DNA from 4 places in the Streptomyces sp. NBC_00988 genome. Region 3 is predicted to be linked to each of the others. Evidence: riboswitches for the same ligand, from Rfam matches in the RefSeq annotation. Region 3 holds a riboswitch; each other region holds the start of a gene.
What was found. A riboswitch is a leader RNA that binds a small molecule or an ion and turns the genes downstream of it on or off. The one in region 3 is predicted to bind S-adenosylmethionine.
Positions count from the first base shown of each region.

Region 1: linked by a shared signal. The riboswitch ahead of thrC (threonine synthase) and the one ahead of OG496_RS18205 (aminotransferase class V-fold PLP-dependent enzyme) in region 3 are both predicted to bind S-adenosylmethionine.
Region 2: linked by a shared signal. The riboswitch ahead of OG496_RS47435 (amino acid ABC transporter permease) and the one ahead of OG496_RS18205 (aminotransferase class V-fold PLP-dependent enzyme) in region 3 are both predicted to bind S-adenosylmethionine.
Region 4: linked by a shared signal. The riboswitch ahead of OG496_RS53690 (ABC transporter substrate-binding protein) and the one ahead of OG496_RS18205 (aminotransferase class V-fold PLP-dependent enzyme) in region 3 are both predicted to bind S-adenosylmethionine.

Region 1 covers NZ_CP108730.1:5,806,893-5,810,090, reverse strand. Annotated here, with positions in the region: gene OG496_RS26405 (trehalose-6-phosphate synthase) at 1-209, opposite strand, end outside; gene OG496_RS26400 (glucosyl-3-phosphoglycerate synthase) at 315-1,259, opposite strand; SAM riboswitch class I at 1,450-1,596, shown strand; gene thrC (threonine synthase) at 1,612-2,907, shown strand; gene OG496_RS26390 (MoaD/ThiS family protein) at 2,966-3,198, shown strand, end outside.
Region 2 covers NZ_CP108730.1:10,502,841-10,506,038, reverse strand. Annotated here, with positions in the region: gene OG496_RS47440 (amino acid ABC transporter ATP-binding protein) at 1-126, opposite strand, end outside; gene OG496_RS47435 (amino acid ABC transporter permease) at 123-1,103, opposite strand; SAM riboswitch class IV at 1,438-1,545, opposite strand; gene OG496_RS47430 (glutathione S-transferase C-terminal domain-containing protein) at 1,623-2,516, opposite strand; gene OG496_RS47425 (putative leader peptide) at 2,585-2,698, opposite strand; gene OG496_RS47420 (alginate lyase family protein) at 2,816-3,198, opposite strand, start outside.
Region 3 covers NZ_CP108730.1:4,009,901-4,013,098, reverse strand. Annotated here, with positions in the region: gene OG496_RS18215 (cytochrome bc complex cytochrome b subunit) at 1-266, shown strand, start outside; gene trpD (anthranilate phosphoribosyltransferase) at 401-1,465, shown strand; SAM riboswitch class IV at 1,542-1,658, shown strand; gene OG496_RS18205 (aminotransferase class V-fold PLP-dependent enzyme) at 1,824-3,185, shown strand; gene OG496_RS18200 (hypothetical protein) at 3,196-3,198, shown strand, end outside.
Region 4 covers NZ_CP108730.1:11,922,744-11,925,941, forward strand. Annotated here, with positions in the region: gene OG496_RS53680 (LLM class flavin-dependent oxidoreductase) at 1-426, shown strand, start outside; partial or broken gene OG496_RS53685 (AAA family ATPase) at 432-968, shown strand; SAM riboswitch class IV at 1,045-1,154, shown strand; gene OG496_RS53690 (ABC transporter substrate-binding protein) at 1,387-3,021, shown strand; gene OG496_RS53695 (ABC transporter permease) at 3,018-3,198, shown strand, end outside.

The DNA.
Region 1 (3,198 bases), 1.8 Mb from region 3:
TCGCGGTCGCCGTCGGACAGCGCCGAGCACACCCACAGGGCGCCCGCGTCCGGGCCGATCGCCGACAGCCCGGACACCAGCCCGCCGCCACCGCGCCTGGCGCGCAGCGAACCGTCGTCGCCCACCTCGTACGAGACCGGGCCGCGATTGGACGCGACGAGCACCTGAGCGGCACCGGACGCGGGCGAGGGGGACGACGTAGAAGCCATACGGCACAACCTAGCCCGGGCCGGAAACGCTCAAACGTACGGACGGCCGTCGGCGGACCGTAGGAGTCCGTATACGACCGTCCGTGAGCGTCTGTAACTGTGCGGTTATGCGACCTTGCGTGACTGGTACTCGGTGATGTCGGCCATCGGCGGGCGTTCCTCCGTGTCCACGGAGTACGTGCGCGGCTCGAAGCCGTCCGGGCCCCGTTCGAACTGCGTGAGGGACGGCCGGATGAGGTGACCGCGGGCCAGTCGCAGCTGAGCCGTGCGGTAGATCTGCGCGGCCATCCGGCCCAGGGCCTGCCCGTCCTGGTGGCGGTGCTTGCGCACGCCGACGTCGACCTGGGCGAGGGCGTCCAGCCCCACCAGGTGCAGCGCGTCCACGAGCATGCCCAGCTCGACGCCGTAGCCGACCGGGAACGGCAGCTGCTCCAGCAGCGAGCGGCGGGCCGCGTACTCGCCGCCGAGCGGCTGCACGAAACCGGCCAGCTGCGGCCAGTGCATGTTCAGCAGCGGGCGGGCCATCAGCTCGGTGACGCGTCCGCCCTGGCCGGCCGCGCCGCCGAGCGGGCGGTCGTACATCGCCTTGACGAGGTCGACGCCGGGGTCGGTGAGCAGCGGGCCCACGATCCCGGTGACGAAGTCCGAGGAGAACTCCTTCAGGTCCGCGTCGATGAACGCGACGATGTCGCCGCTCGTCACCAGCAGCGAGCGCCACAGCACCTCGCCCTTGCCGGGCACGGCGGGGATGCGGGGCAGGATGTCGTCACGGTGCACGACCCGGGCGCCCGCCGCGGCGGCCACCTCGGAGGTGCGGTCGGTGGACCCGGAGTCGACGACGACGATCTCGTCGACGAGCGGGACCTGCTGCATGAGGTCGTGACGGATGATCGCGACGATCTCGCCGACCGTCGCTTCCTCGTTGAGCGCGGGCAGCACGACGGAGACCGACTGGCCCGTGCGGTGCTTCGCGGCCAGAATCTTGTGGAGCGGCCGGTCGGTCATGGACCAGGAGCGGGTGCTCAGCCAGTGCTCGACTTCCTTCAGCACGTTGCGCGGCTCCTCTGCGTTCTCTCGGCGAGAGGCGATCACCCTGTGTAGGTGATCCGTCTCGCGGTTCGGACGGCTCACTCAACTGTCCTGGCCTTCGGTTACAGTCTTGAACAACGCTGATGACCATCGCATGTCGGGGGTCGTCAACGCTCACGCAAGTGACACAACCGCATACACAACTGAACACCGCTCATCCAGAGGGGCAGAGGGATACGGCCCGTTGAAGCCCCGGCAACCCTCCAGCCGGTCTTGTCACGTTGTTGTGGCGAGGCTCCCGGCTCGGGAAGGTGCCAAATCCGTCTCATGGCGAAATGCGTCGTGAGGAAGATGAGGAAAGGGCCTCGCCTCCATGGCTGCGCAGACTGTTGCAAGCACCACGAACTCCGTAGACGCCGTTGATCTCGGCCCCGCCGCCGCGCTGTCCTGCCGCGAGTGCGGCCACCGCGTCCCGCTCGGTCCGGTCTTCGCCTGCGAGGAGTGTTTCGGCCCGCTGGAGATCGCCTACGACTTCTCGGCCTACGACACCGAAGAGCTCCGCAAGCAGATCGAAGCGGGCCCCGCGAACATCTGGCGGTACGCGCCCCTGCTGCCCGTCCCCGCCGACGTGGCCGACAAGCCGAACATCAACCCCGGCTGGACCAAGCTCGTCCAGGCCGACAACCTCGCCCGCGAACTGGGCGTCGACGCGGGCAAGCTGTTCGTCAAGGACGACTCCGGCAACCCGACGCACTCCTTCAAGGACCGCGTCGTGGCGCAGGCCATCGAGGCCGCCCGCGCGTTCAACTTCACCACCCTCTCCTGCTCCTCCACCGGCAACCTCGCGGGCGCCGTCGGTGCCGCCGCGGCCCGGGCCGGCTTCCGCTCCTGCGTGTTCATCCCGCACGACCTGGAGCAGGGCAAGGTCGTCATGGCCGCGATCTACGGCGGCGAGCTCGTCGGCATCGAGGGCAACTACGACGACGTGAACCGTTTCTGCTCCGAGCTGATCGGTGACCCGGCGGGCGAGGGCTGGGGCTTCGTCAACGTCAACCTCCGGCCGTACTACGCGGAGGGCTCCAAGACCCTCGCCTACGAGATCTGCGAGCAGCTGGGGTGGCGGCTTCCGGACCAGCTCGTGGTTCCCATCGCCTCCGGGTCGCAGCTCACGAAGATCGACAAGGGGCTCCAGGAGCTGATCAAGCTCGGGCTCGTCGAGGACAAGCCGTACAAGATCTTCGGGGCGCAGGCGGAAGGGTGTTCGCCGGTTTCCGTCGCCTACAAGGCCGGGCATGACGTCGTACGGCCGCAGAAGCCGAACACGATCGCGAAGTCGCTGGCGATCGGGAACCCGGCGGACGGGCCGTATGTCCTCGACATCGCTCGGCGTACGGGCGGGGCTGTCGAGGACGTCAACGATGAGCAGGTCGTCGACGCGATCAAGTTGCTTGCCCGGACCGAGGGGATCTTCGCGGAGACCGCGGGCGGGGTGACCGTCGGTGTGGCGAAGAAGCTGATCGAGAACGGGTTGCTGGACCCGACCCTGACGACGGTGGTCCTCAACACGGGTGACGGTCTCAAGACGCTGGACGCGGTGGCCGGTACGGGGCTCACCGCGACGATCCGGCCCAGCCTTGAGTCCTTCAGGGAAGCTGGACTCGCGTCCTAGCGTCGTTCCTCGGCGCCCCCAAAAGCCACAAGCCACACCTGACCGGGAGGTCATCAGCATGAGCGTTTCCGTCCGCATCCCCACCATCCTGCGCACCTACACCGGCGGTCAGGCCGAAGTGACCGCCGAAGGTGCCACCCTCGCCGAGGTCATCAGCGACCTGGAGAAGAACCACACCGGGATCTCCGCCCGCGTGCTCGACGATCAGGGCAAGCTGCGGCGGTTCGTCAACGTGTACGTGAACGACGACGACGTGCGGTTCGAGCAGGGGCTGGAGACGGCCACTCCGGA
Region 2 (3,198 bases), 6.5 Mb from region 3:
GCCGGGCCGCACGGTCAGGTCGACGCCGTCCAACACCCGGTGCGCGCCGTACCACTTGTGCACGTCGTGCACCTCTACGGCGGCGGGTGTGATGTCCGCCAGCGGTTCGACGGTGTTGGTGGTCATACGGCGGCCTCCCTGCGGATGCGGGCCCGCAGGTCGGTGACACCGGTGCGGAGTTTCTGGATCGGGGTCGGCGGCAGGGAGCGGGTGGCGCCCCGGGCGTAGTGCCGCTCGACGTAGAACTGGATGACGGACACGACGCTGGTGAGGATCAGGTACCAGACGGTGACGACCAGGAGCAGCGGCACGATGTCACCGGGGTAGGTGGAGCCCATCGTCTGCGCGGAGCCGAACAGGTCGAGCAGCGAGACGTAGAAGACCAGTGAGGTGCTCTTGATCAGGCCGATCAGCTGGTTGACGTAGTTCGGGGTGATGGAGCGCAGGGCCTGCGGGAAGACGATTCTGCGGAACTGGTAGCCCTTGGGCAGGCCGAGGGCGGAGGCCGCCTCGTGCTGGCCCTGGTCGACGGAGAGGATGCCGCCGCGGACCACTTCCGCCGCGTAGGCCGCCTCGTTGAGGCTGAGGCCGACGACGGCGACGGCCATGTCGGTGGCGAGCTTCGACTCGTCGAAGGAGAAGAAGGCGGGGCCGAAGGGGACGCCGATGCTGAGCGTCTGGTAGAGGGCGCTGAAGTTGTAGAGGAAGATCAGCACCACGATGAGCGGGATCGAGCGCAAGGCCCATACGTAGGTCCAACTCGCCGCGCGCAGTACCGGGCTCTTGGAGAGCCGGGCCAGGGCGAGCAGGATGCCGCCGAGGAGGCCCAACACCGCGCTCAGTGCGGCCACTTCGAGGGTGATGACGAGTCCGTCGAGGATCGTCGGACGCAGGAACCAGTAGCCGAAGCGGTCCCACTGGTAGAAGGAGTTGGTGACCAGTCCGTGGATGAACTGGGCGACCAGCACCAGCACGACCAGGGTGACGATCCACCGGCCGGGCCGGCGCAGCGGCTGAACTCGCTGTGCTGTCAGGGGTTTTGACGGTGCATCAGTGGACGGGGCGTCGGCCAGGGACACGGTGGTGCCTGGGGGTTCACTCATGGTGGGCTCCGGCAGGTTCACAGACCCCGGTCCGTGGCGGTGGACGCGCGACGGCGGACGGCACGCGCGGGTGCACGGGACCGGGGGCGGGGAGGGGGCAGGCACACCGACGGGATCGGGTGTGCGTCAGAGGTGCGTCGGCCGACTGGTCGTCAGGCCCGACAGCGGGCGCGGCCCGAGGCGGTACACAGTGCGCTGCTGACCCGGAGCAGATCGACAGCGCGGTCGGCGACGAACAGGTTGGCGTACGACAGTACGCAGCCCTGCGGGCGGCATGTGGCCGTCCTGGGAGCTGCGTACATGGCGTCACCTGTCACTGTTCCGGCCCCGCGGGGCCTCGCGCTTACCGAACGTCATCCGGTCCGGTCGTCACCTGGGGCACCCCACCGCGTGCGAGGGTTGCCGGTCAGCAAGCCAGGGCTTGTCGCTGACACTCATGACCGTTCTGGGTCGCAAGTTAAGACAATTGTCCGAACGCATGTCAATGGCTGTCCATCAACTGGACGGCACAGACCGCGCTCAGCTGCGGCAAGCTCCTGTTTCGTCCGCCGCGTGGGCCGCCCAGTCCAGGATCTGGACAGCCGCGCCGGCGGCCTCCAGGCCCCGGCAGCGGGCGTGGTGGCGGCGGGCGATGCCGTCGAGGTCGAGGTGGGTGCCGAAGGCCGGGTGGGCGGCCAGCCGACGGGCGTAGGCCCACAGGTGGGGGTGGTCGGCGATGCGCTGCACGGCGGCGGCGTCCAGGTGATTGCGGTGCACGGTGTCGAGCTGCACCAGCGACACCCACAACTCGACGTCGGCGGCGGTGAGTTCGTCGCGGAGCATGTGCTCGCGGCCGTCCAGCCACCGGTCCAGCGAACCCAGCGTCTCCAGCAGTCGGCCGACCGCCGCGTCGCGCTCCTCCTGCTCGACACCGGCCGCACCGGCGCGCTGCGCGGCGTCCTCGATGCCTTCCGCGCACAGCCGCTCGACGGCCTCGATCTCCGACTCGGCGCCGCAGGGGTACAGCTGGGGTCCGCCCTCGCCGAAGTGCCGGGCGAGGTCGCGCATGATGTCGGGAGCGTGGGTGCTGACGATCCGGCCGGACCAGTCGTCGCTGAGCACCGGCGCGGTGGCCGGTCCTGAGTAGCGGTGCGCGCTCGCCTCGTAGAGCGGGCGCAGCGCGGAGTGTCCACCACTCGGACAGTCGGGTACGGCGGACAGGAACACGGCCGGACAGCTCTCGTCGAGGCCGAGCAGGCTGTGCGTGACGGCGATGCGGAGGCCGTCGGCGCAGGCGGTGGACAGATGGAGGCGGTAGCGGCGCGGCACGGCGTAGTGCCCGCTGCGCGCGTCACTGCCGATCCGGCCCCGGAAGGTGGGGGCGGAGCGGGGTGCGGGGACGGCGGCGAGAGGCGTGCTGGACGTGCTGGACATGGGACTCCCCGGGTACGGGCGCGTGGACGTACGCGCGGCGGAAGCGTCGTCGAGCGGAGGACGGGGGCTCAGCGCGGGGGGTTCAGCGCGCTGCAGACCCGCAGCAGGTCGATGTGACGGCGGGAGGTCAGAAGAGGCGAACGGTCCACGCGGCTGGTGGTGACCGGCTCAAGGCGCCCCATTGTTTCCCTACCTGTTCACTAGGATTCCCTACTGGAGTGTCGATCCGCCGTCGCCCGGGGTCAAGAGGGCGTCCACGGGTCGGGCACGGATGCCCGACCCGTGGACGCGCCGGGCCGCTACTTCGCGTACATCAGGGTGCCGAAGCCGAGCTGGTCGTAGCCGCCGCTGGTGGAGCCGTAGTCACCCCCTCCGCCCTCGGGGGCGACCGAGTAGGCCATCGCGGAGATGTACTTGTCGTCGAGGTACAGGCGCCGGTTGTAGTGGTAGTGGAGCATCGCCCACACCGGGCGGACCTGGCCCCTGGAGCCGGAGGCGATGACGGTCTGCTCGCTGTAGGAACAGGTCTGGCCGGTCCCCCAGCTGTAGGTGGTGTAGGGCACGTCGCTGCCGAGGTTGTACTTCGCGACGTACTGGGCGGCCTTCATGAAGCGTCGGCTGTCGTACGAGTACAGGTCGTCGCCCTGGTTCCAGGCCATCTCGCAGATCGCGCCCATCTGGC
Region 3 (3,198 bases):
TCATCAAGCGCCTGCCGCACGGTGAGTTCGTCGAGATCCACGAGCCGCTCAGCCAGGACGCGCTGCACACGCTCACCGCGCACGAGCAGTACGAGCCGGCCGCGATCGGCGCGACCGTCGACGACAACGGCGTCGAGCGCAAGGTGAAGGGTTCCCAGAAGCTGCGCGCCAAGCTGAGCGAGGCGTACTACGGCGAGGAGTCCCAGATCCCCAAGCCCACCGTCGAGGAGTACAAGGAGATCACGAGCGGCCACGGCCACCACTGATCGCTGAGGCGTCGCCACGCCACAGTCGAAGGGCCCCGTCCGAACACCGGACGGGGCCCTTCGCCGTGCCCCGCGCTGGATAGGGTGGGGACGCATAGGGAAACCAGGTTTCTACGACACTCAGGAGCGGCCGTATGAGCGCTGTGACCCCCGCTGGAGGCGACACCGCGGCGGCCCGTTCCTGGCCCGACGTACTGAGCGCGCTGCTGGCCGGACAGGACCTGAGCACCGCCGACACGGCGTGGGCGATGGACCGCATCATGAGCGGTGAGGCGGCGGACGCCCAGATCGCGGGCTTCCTGGTGGCGCTGCGGGCCAAGGGCGAGACCGTCGAGGAGATCAACGGCCTCGTCGAGACGATGTACGCCCACGCGAAGCCGCTGGACATCCCGGGGCCGGCCGTCGACATCGTCGGTACGGGCGGCGACCGGGCCAAGACGGTCAACATCTCGACGATGTCCGCCATCGTGATCGCGGGCACCGGCGCGAGGGTCGTCAAGCACGGCAACCGCGCCTCGTCCTCGGCGAGCGGTTCCTCCGACGTGCTGGAGCGGCTCGGCATCAACCTGGAGCTGTCGCCCGAGCGGGTCGCGCAGGTGGTGGAGGAGGCCGGGATCACGTTCTGCTTCGCGGCGAAGTTCCACCCCACGATGCGGTTCGCGGGCGCGGTCCGGCGGGACCTGGGGGTGCCGACCGCGTTCAACCTCCTCGGTCCGCTGACCAACCCGGCCAGGGTCACCTCGTCGGCGGTCGGCTGCTTCGACACCCGCATGGCCGGGCTCATCGCCGGCGTGCTTGCCGAACGCGGCTCCTCCGCGCTGGTGTTCCGCGGCGACGACGGCCTCGACGAGCTGACGACCACGGCCACCTCCCGGGTGTGGATCGTCCGCGACGGCAAGGTCACCGAGGAGGCCTTCGACCCGAGGGACGTCGGCCTCGAACTGGTCCCCGTGGAAGCCCTGCGCGGCGCCGACCCCGAGTACAACGCCGGCGTCGCCCGCCGTCTCCTGGACGGCGAGACCGGCCCCGTACGGGACGCCGTACTCCTGAACTCGGCGGCTGCCCTGGTGGCGCTTGAGGCCGGGGACGGGCCGCTGGTGGACCGGATCCGGGCCGGGATGGAGAAGGCTCGGGAGTCGGTCGACTCGGGGGCGGCCAAGCGCACGCTGGAGCGCTGGGCGGCCGCCAGCAACGCATAGCGGTACGGCGGTCGTCGTCCCGCGATCCGGACACGGGTTGCGGGACGACGATCACCTCGCGTAGGTTTTCTGACCAGGTCATGAGTGACAGTCATGAGGCCCCGGCCGACTGTCCGGCAACCCTCCGTCCGTGGCGGGGTGCCCCGGGTGAAGACCAGGCCGTGGGCAGCGAGGTCTGCGGCAAGCGCGGGCCCCTCGAAAGACACCAGGGGTCCTGGTCATCGAGGGAGCTCTCTGTGAGCAAGCGAATGCGATAGGGCGCGAAGCCCCCACTCCGCACATCCCCTTTCACCCTTTCCTGCGCCGAAGCCGTGTCCGCTCGCGCAGTGAATTCGCCTGCCTCTCACGGGAGTTCGCCATGTCTGTCTCCACCGTTGCCGCCGCTCAGACCATTTGTGCCCAGCTGCCCGTTCTCGGCCGGGATGTCACCGTCCCGCTCGTCACGGGCGGCGAAGTCACCTACGCGGCGCTCGACTACGCGGCCAGCGCCCCCGCCCTCCAGCGCGTCTGGGACGACGTGGCGGCCTACGCCCCGTACTACGGCAGCGTGCACCGCGGCGCCGGCTACCTCTCGCAGCTGTCGACGGACCTGTTCGAGAACGCCCGCAGGACGGTCGAGGAGTTCCTGGACTGCCGCCCCGACGACCAGCTGATCTTCACCCGCTCCACGACGGACTCCCTGAACCTCCTCGCCGCCGCCCTCCCGGCCGACTGCCAGGTCTTCGTCTTCGAGACCGAGCACCACGCGTCCCTGCTCCCCTGGAAGAACGCCCGGGTCACCTACCTCAACGCCCCGCGCACCCCGGGCCAGGCCGTTGAGACCCTGGAGCAGGCCCTCGCCGCCCGCGACCCCCAGGGCCCGGCCCTGGTCTGCGTCACCGGCGCCTCGAACGTCACCGGCGAGCTGTGGCCGGTACGGGAGCTGGCGGCCGCGGCGCACGCCCACGGCGCCCGGATCGTCCTGGACGCCGCCCAACTCGCCCCGCACCACCCGGTGTCCGTCCAGGACCTCGACGTCGACTGGATCGCCTTCTCCGGCCACAAGCTCTACGCCCCCTTCGGCTCGGGCGTCCTGGCCGGCCGCGCCGACTGGCTCCAGGCGGCCGACCCCTACCTCGCGGGCGGCGGCGCCAGCCGCAAGGTCACGCGGCGCGAGGACGGGGGAGTGGACGTGGAGTGGCACGACAGCGCGGCCCGCCACGAGGCCGGCTCCCCGAACGTCATCGGCGCCTACTCCATCGCGTCGGCCTGCAAGGCGCTCACGGAGGCGGGCTTCGACACCCTGGTCGCCCGCGAGCAGCACCTGATCGAGAAGGTGCGGGCGGGCCTGGCCGAGGTCCCGGAGGTGCGCGTGCTGTCTTTGTTCGGCGACGACGCCCCGAGGGTGGGCGTGATCTCCTTCGTCGTCGACGGCTGGAACAGCTCCCACTTCGCCGCCGCGCTCTCCGCCGAGTACGGCATCGGCGTCCGCGACGGCCTCTTCTGCGCCCACCCCCTGGTCCGCACCCTGCTGGGCAGCGACCCCCAGACCCAGGGCGAGTGCGGCGCCCCCGAGGCGGCCCCGGGCGAGAAGTCCCTCAACGCCATCCGCGTGAGCTTCGGCGCGGGCACTCCGGACGAGCACGTCGAGCGGTTCATCACGGCCGTACGGGAGCTCGTGACCGACGGCGCCAAGTGGAACTACCGTACGGAGGACGGCCGTTGCGTGCCGGCCGTGTGATGATCCCAGGGTG
Region 4 (3,198 bases), 7.9 Mb from region 3:
AGGGCGTTGAGCGACCAGGTCGGCCGTCGGCACCGGCCACTCGAATTCGGCCTGCGGATCACCACCGTGGTGCGCGACACCACGGAGGAGGCGTGGCGGGCGGCGCAGGAGAGGGTCGCGCGCATGGCGGCCGGCCCAGGTGACGAGCTGACCTGGACGGGGAACCGGAAGGCGGCCGTCGGACAGCAGCGGCTCTACGACCTCGCCGCCCGGGGCGAGGTGCTCGACACCTGCCTCTACACCACACCGGGCAGGTTCGGCGGCGGGGGAGCGGCGACGACCTGGCTGGTCGGCTCCGCCGCCGCCGTGGCCACGGCGCTGGACAACTACCGCAAGCTCGGCATCACCCACTTCGTCCTCTCCGACACGCCCTACAAACAGGAGATCATCCGCGTCGGAGACCAACTCCTGCCCCGGCTGCGCTGATCCGCGTGCTGTCGAACGCCGTCCTCGTCGTCATCGGCGGACTCCCCGGCACCGGGAAGACCACGCTGTCCCGACTCCTGGCCGCACGCATCGGGGCGGTACACCTGCGCGTCGACACCATCGAGCAGGCCCTCGTCCGCTCTGGCCTGGCGCGGCATCCCGTCGGGCCGGCCGGCTACGTCGTCGGGTACGCCCTGGCCGAGGAACACCTCCGGCAGGGTCTCACCGTGATCGCGGAGTCGGTCAATCCGCTGGCCGTCACCCGCGACAGCTGGCGCGACGTGGGGGCCCGGGCGGGCGTTCCGGTCGTGGAGGTCGAAGTGATCTGCTCGGATCCGGCCGAGCATCGGCAGCGGGTGACATCCCGGTCGGTCGACATTCCCGATCTGCCGCTTCCGGACTGGCAGCAGGTCCGCCGGCGGGACTAAGAACCCTGGAACCGTGACCACATCACCCTCGACACCGCCGGGGACCGACCGCGGGAATCGCTCAACTCCCTTCTCCACCACCTCGATCGACTCCAGCTCCTGCCGCGGCGGTGAGTGCTTTCCCCTCGCACCGGTGCGAGGCCCGGGGGCGTCTTGACGCCGGAAGAACAGTCGATCTACGGTGAGCGCGAGCTACGAGTTCCGGTGATCAAGCCCTGGCTGGCCGGACGGCAACCCTCGACGCAGTGGGGTGCCCCAGGTGACGGCTCGGCGGATGTTCCTGTTCTGCAAGTGCGTTCCCACCGGCCTCAGTTGCCGGCGACACCCCTAGGAGGACGACGTGGCAACCGGCCTCGTGCTGTGCTCCCGGCGTCATGTGGATCTGCTGCTGGTCTCCAGCTGTCTCTGTCACAGCTGACCCGTTCCTCGCGCGGCACCTCCACCCTCACCCTTCACGCGACAGCGCGCGCCCGGCATGTCCTGCCGCCGCACCCCTTTCGCGCACCCACCCATGCGGAGACAGAGACCAGCCATGGCACACTCCAGCACCCACAGACCTCTTCGGCCCCTCGGCGCCCTGTCCCTCGGCACGGCCTTCCTGGTCGCCCTCACCGGCTGCACCAGCAGCAGGACCACCGCTGCTTCCGGCGGTCCGACGATCACCGTCGGCACCACCGACCAGGTGACCAGCCTCGACCCGGCGGGCGCCTGGGACGCGGGCTCCGGCACCATCGAGAGCGAGGTCTACGCGACCCTCCTCAGCGTGAGGAACGGCGCCACCGAGGTCTCCCCGGACCTCGCCACCGGCATCGAACTGACGGGTCCCAAGCAATACACGGTGACGCTCAGGAAGGGCCTGAAGTTCGCGAACGGTCACCAACTCACCTCCTCCGACGTCAAGTTCAGCTTCGACCGGACCCTGAAGATCGCCGACGAGAACGGCCCCTCGTCGCTCCTGTACAACCTCGCCTCGGTCGCCGCCCCGTCACCGACCACGGTCGTCTTCACCCTCAAGTCCGCCAACGACACTCTGTTCCCCCAGGTGTTGTCCACCGCGGCCGGCTACGTCGTCGACGAACAGACCTTCCCCGCGGACAAGATCCTCGACGACAAGGCCATCGTCACGGCCAAGCCCTGGAACGGCCCGTACGGCGTCACTGACTACGACAAGAACTCGCTCGTCTCCTTCACCGAAAACAGCGCCTACGGCGGCCAGTTGGGCACCCCGAAGACCAAGAACATCCAGCTCAAGTACTACACCGACGCCAGCAACCTGAAGCTCGACGTCCAGCAGGGCACCGTCGACGCCGTCTACCGCACCCTCACCACCGCCGACCTCGACGACCTGGCCAAGAAGAAGGACATCAAGGTCCACACCGGCTCCGGCAACGGCATCCGTTACATCGTCTTCGACCTCCAGACCCAGCCCTACGGCACCAAGACCAAGGACGCCGACAAGACCAAGGCGCTGGCCGTCCGCCAGGCCGTCGCCGACTCCGTCGACCGGGCCCAACTCGCCCAGCAGGTCTACAAGAACAGCTACCAGCCGCTGTACAGCTCGGTGCCCGACGGACTCACCGGCGCCACCGACTCCTTCAAGTCGCTCTACGGCGACAAGAAGGGCGGCCCCGACAAGACAGTGGCCGCCGCACGGCTGAAGGCGGCGAAGGTGACCACTCCCGTCACCCTCAACCTCCAGTACAACAGCGACCATTACGGCTCGTCCTCGGCCGACGAGTACGCGCTCGTCAAGACCCAGCTCGAAGCGACGGGGCTGTTCAAGGTGAACCTCCAGTCCACCGAGTGGACCCAGTACGGCAAGGACCGCGTCAAGCACCTCTACCCGCTCTACCAACTCGGCTGGTACGCCGACTACTTGGACGCCGACAACTACCTCTCGCCCTTCTACTCGGCCAACAGCTGGGTCGCCAACGGCTACGACGACCCCGCCGTACGGTCGCTGATCCAGAAGGAGGAGACCGAGACCGACGCGGCCAAGCGCGCCGAACTCCTCAAGCAGGCCCAGGACAAGGCCGCCGCGCAGGTGCCGCTGCTGCCGCTGCTCCAGGGGTCCACCGCGATCGTCACCCGCACCGATGTCGGCGGTGTGCCGGACGCGCTGACCAGCGCGTACACCTTCCGCTGGGCAGGACTGTCGACGAAGTGAGCGCCCTGACCCAGGAGACGACCCCCGGCGTCGTCGGCAGCCCCGCCGACGGCGCTGGCGGGTACGGACTCGCCCGCTACCTGCTGGTCCGCTTCCTCCTCATCCTCCCCACCGTGTTCATCCTGGTCAGCCTGGTCTTCTTCCTGATGCGCGCCACCGGCGACCCGATCAGCGCCG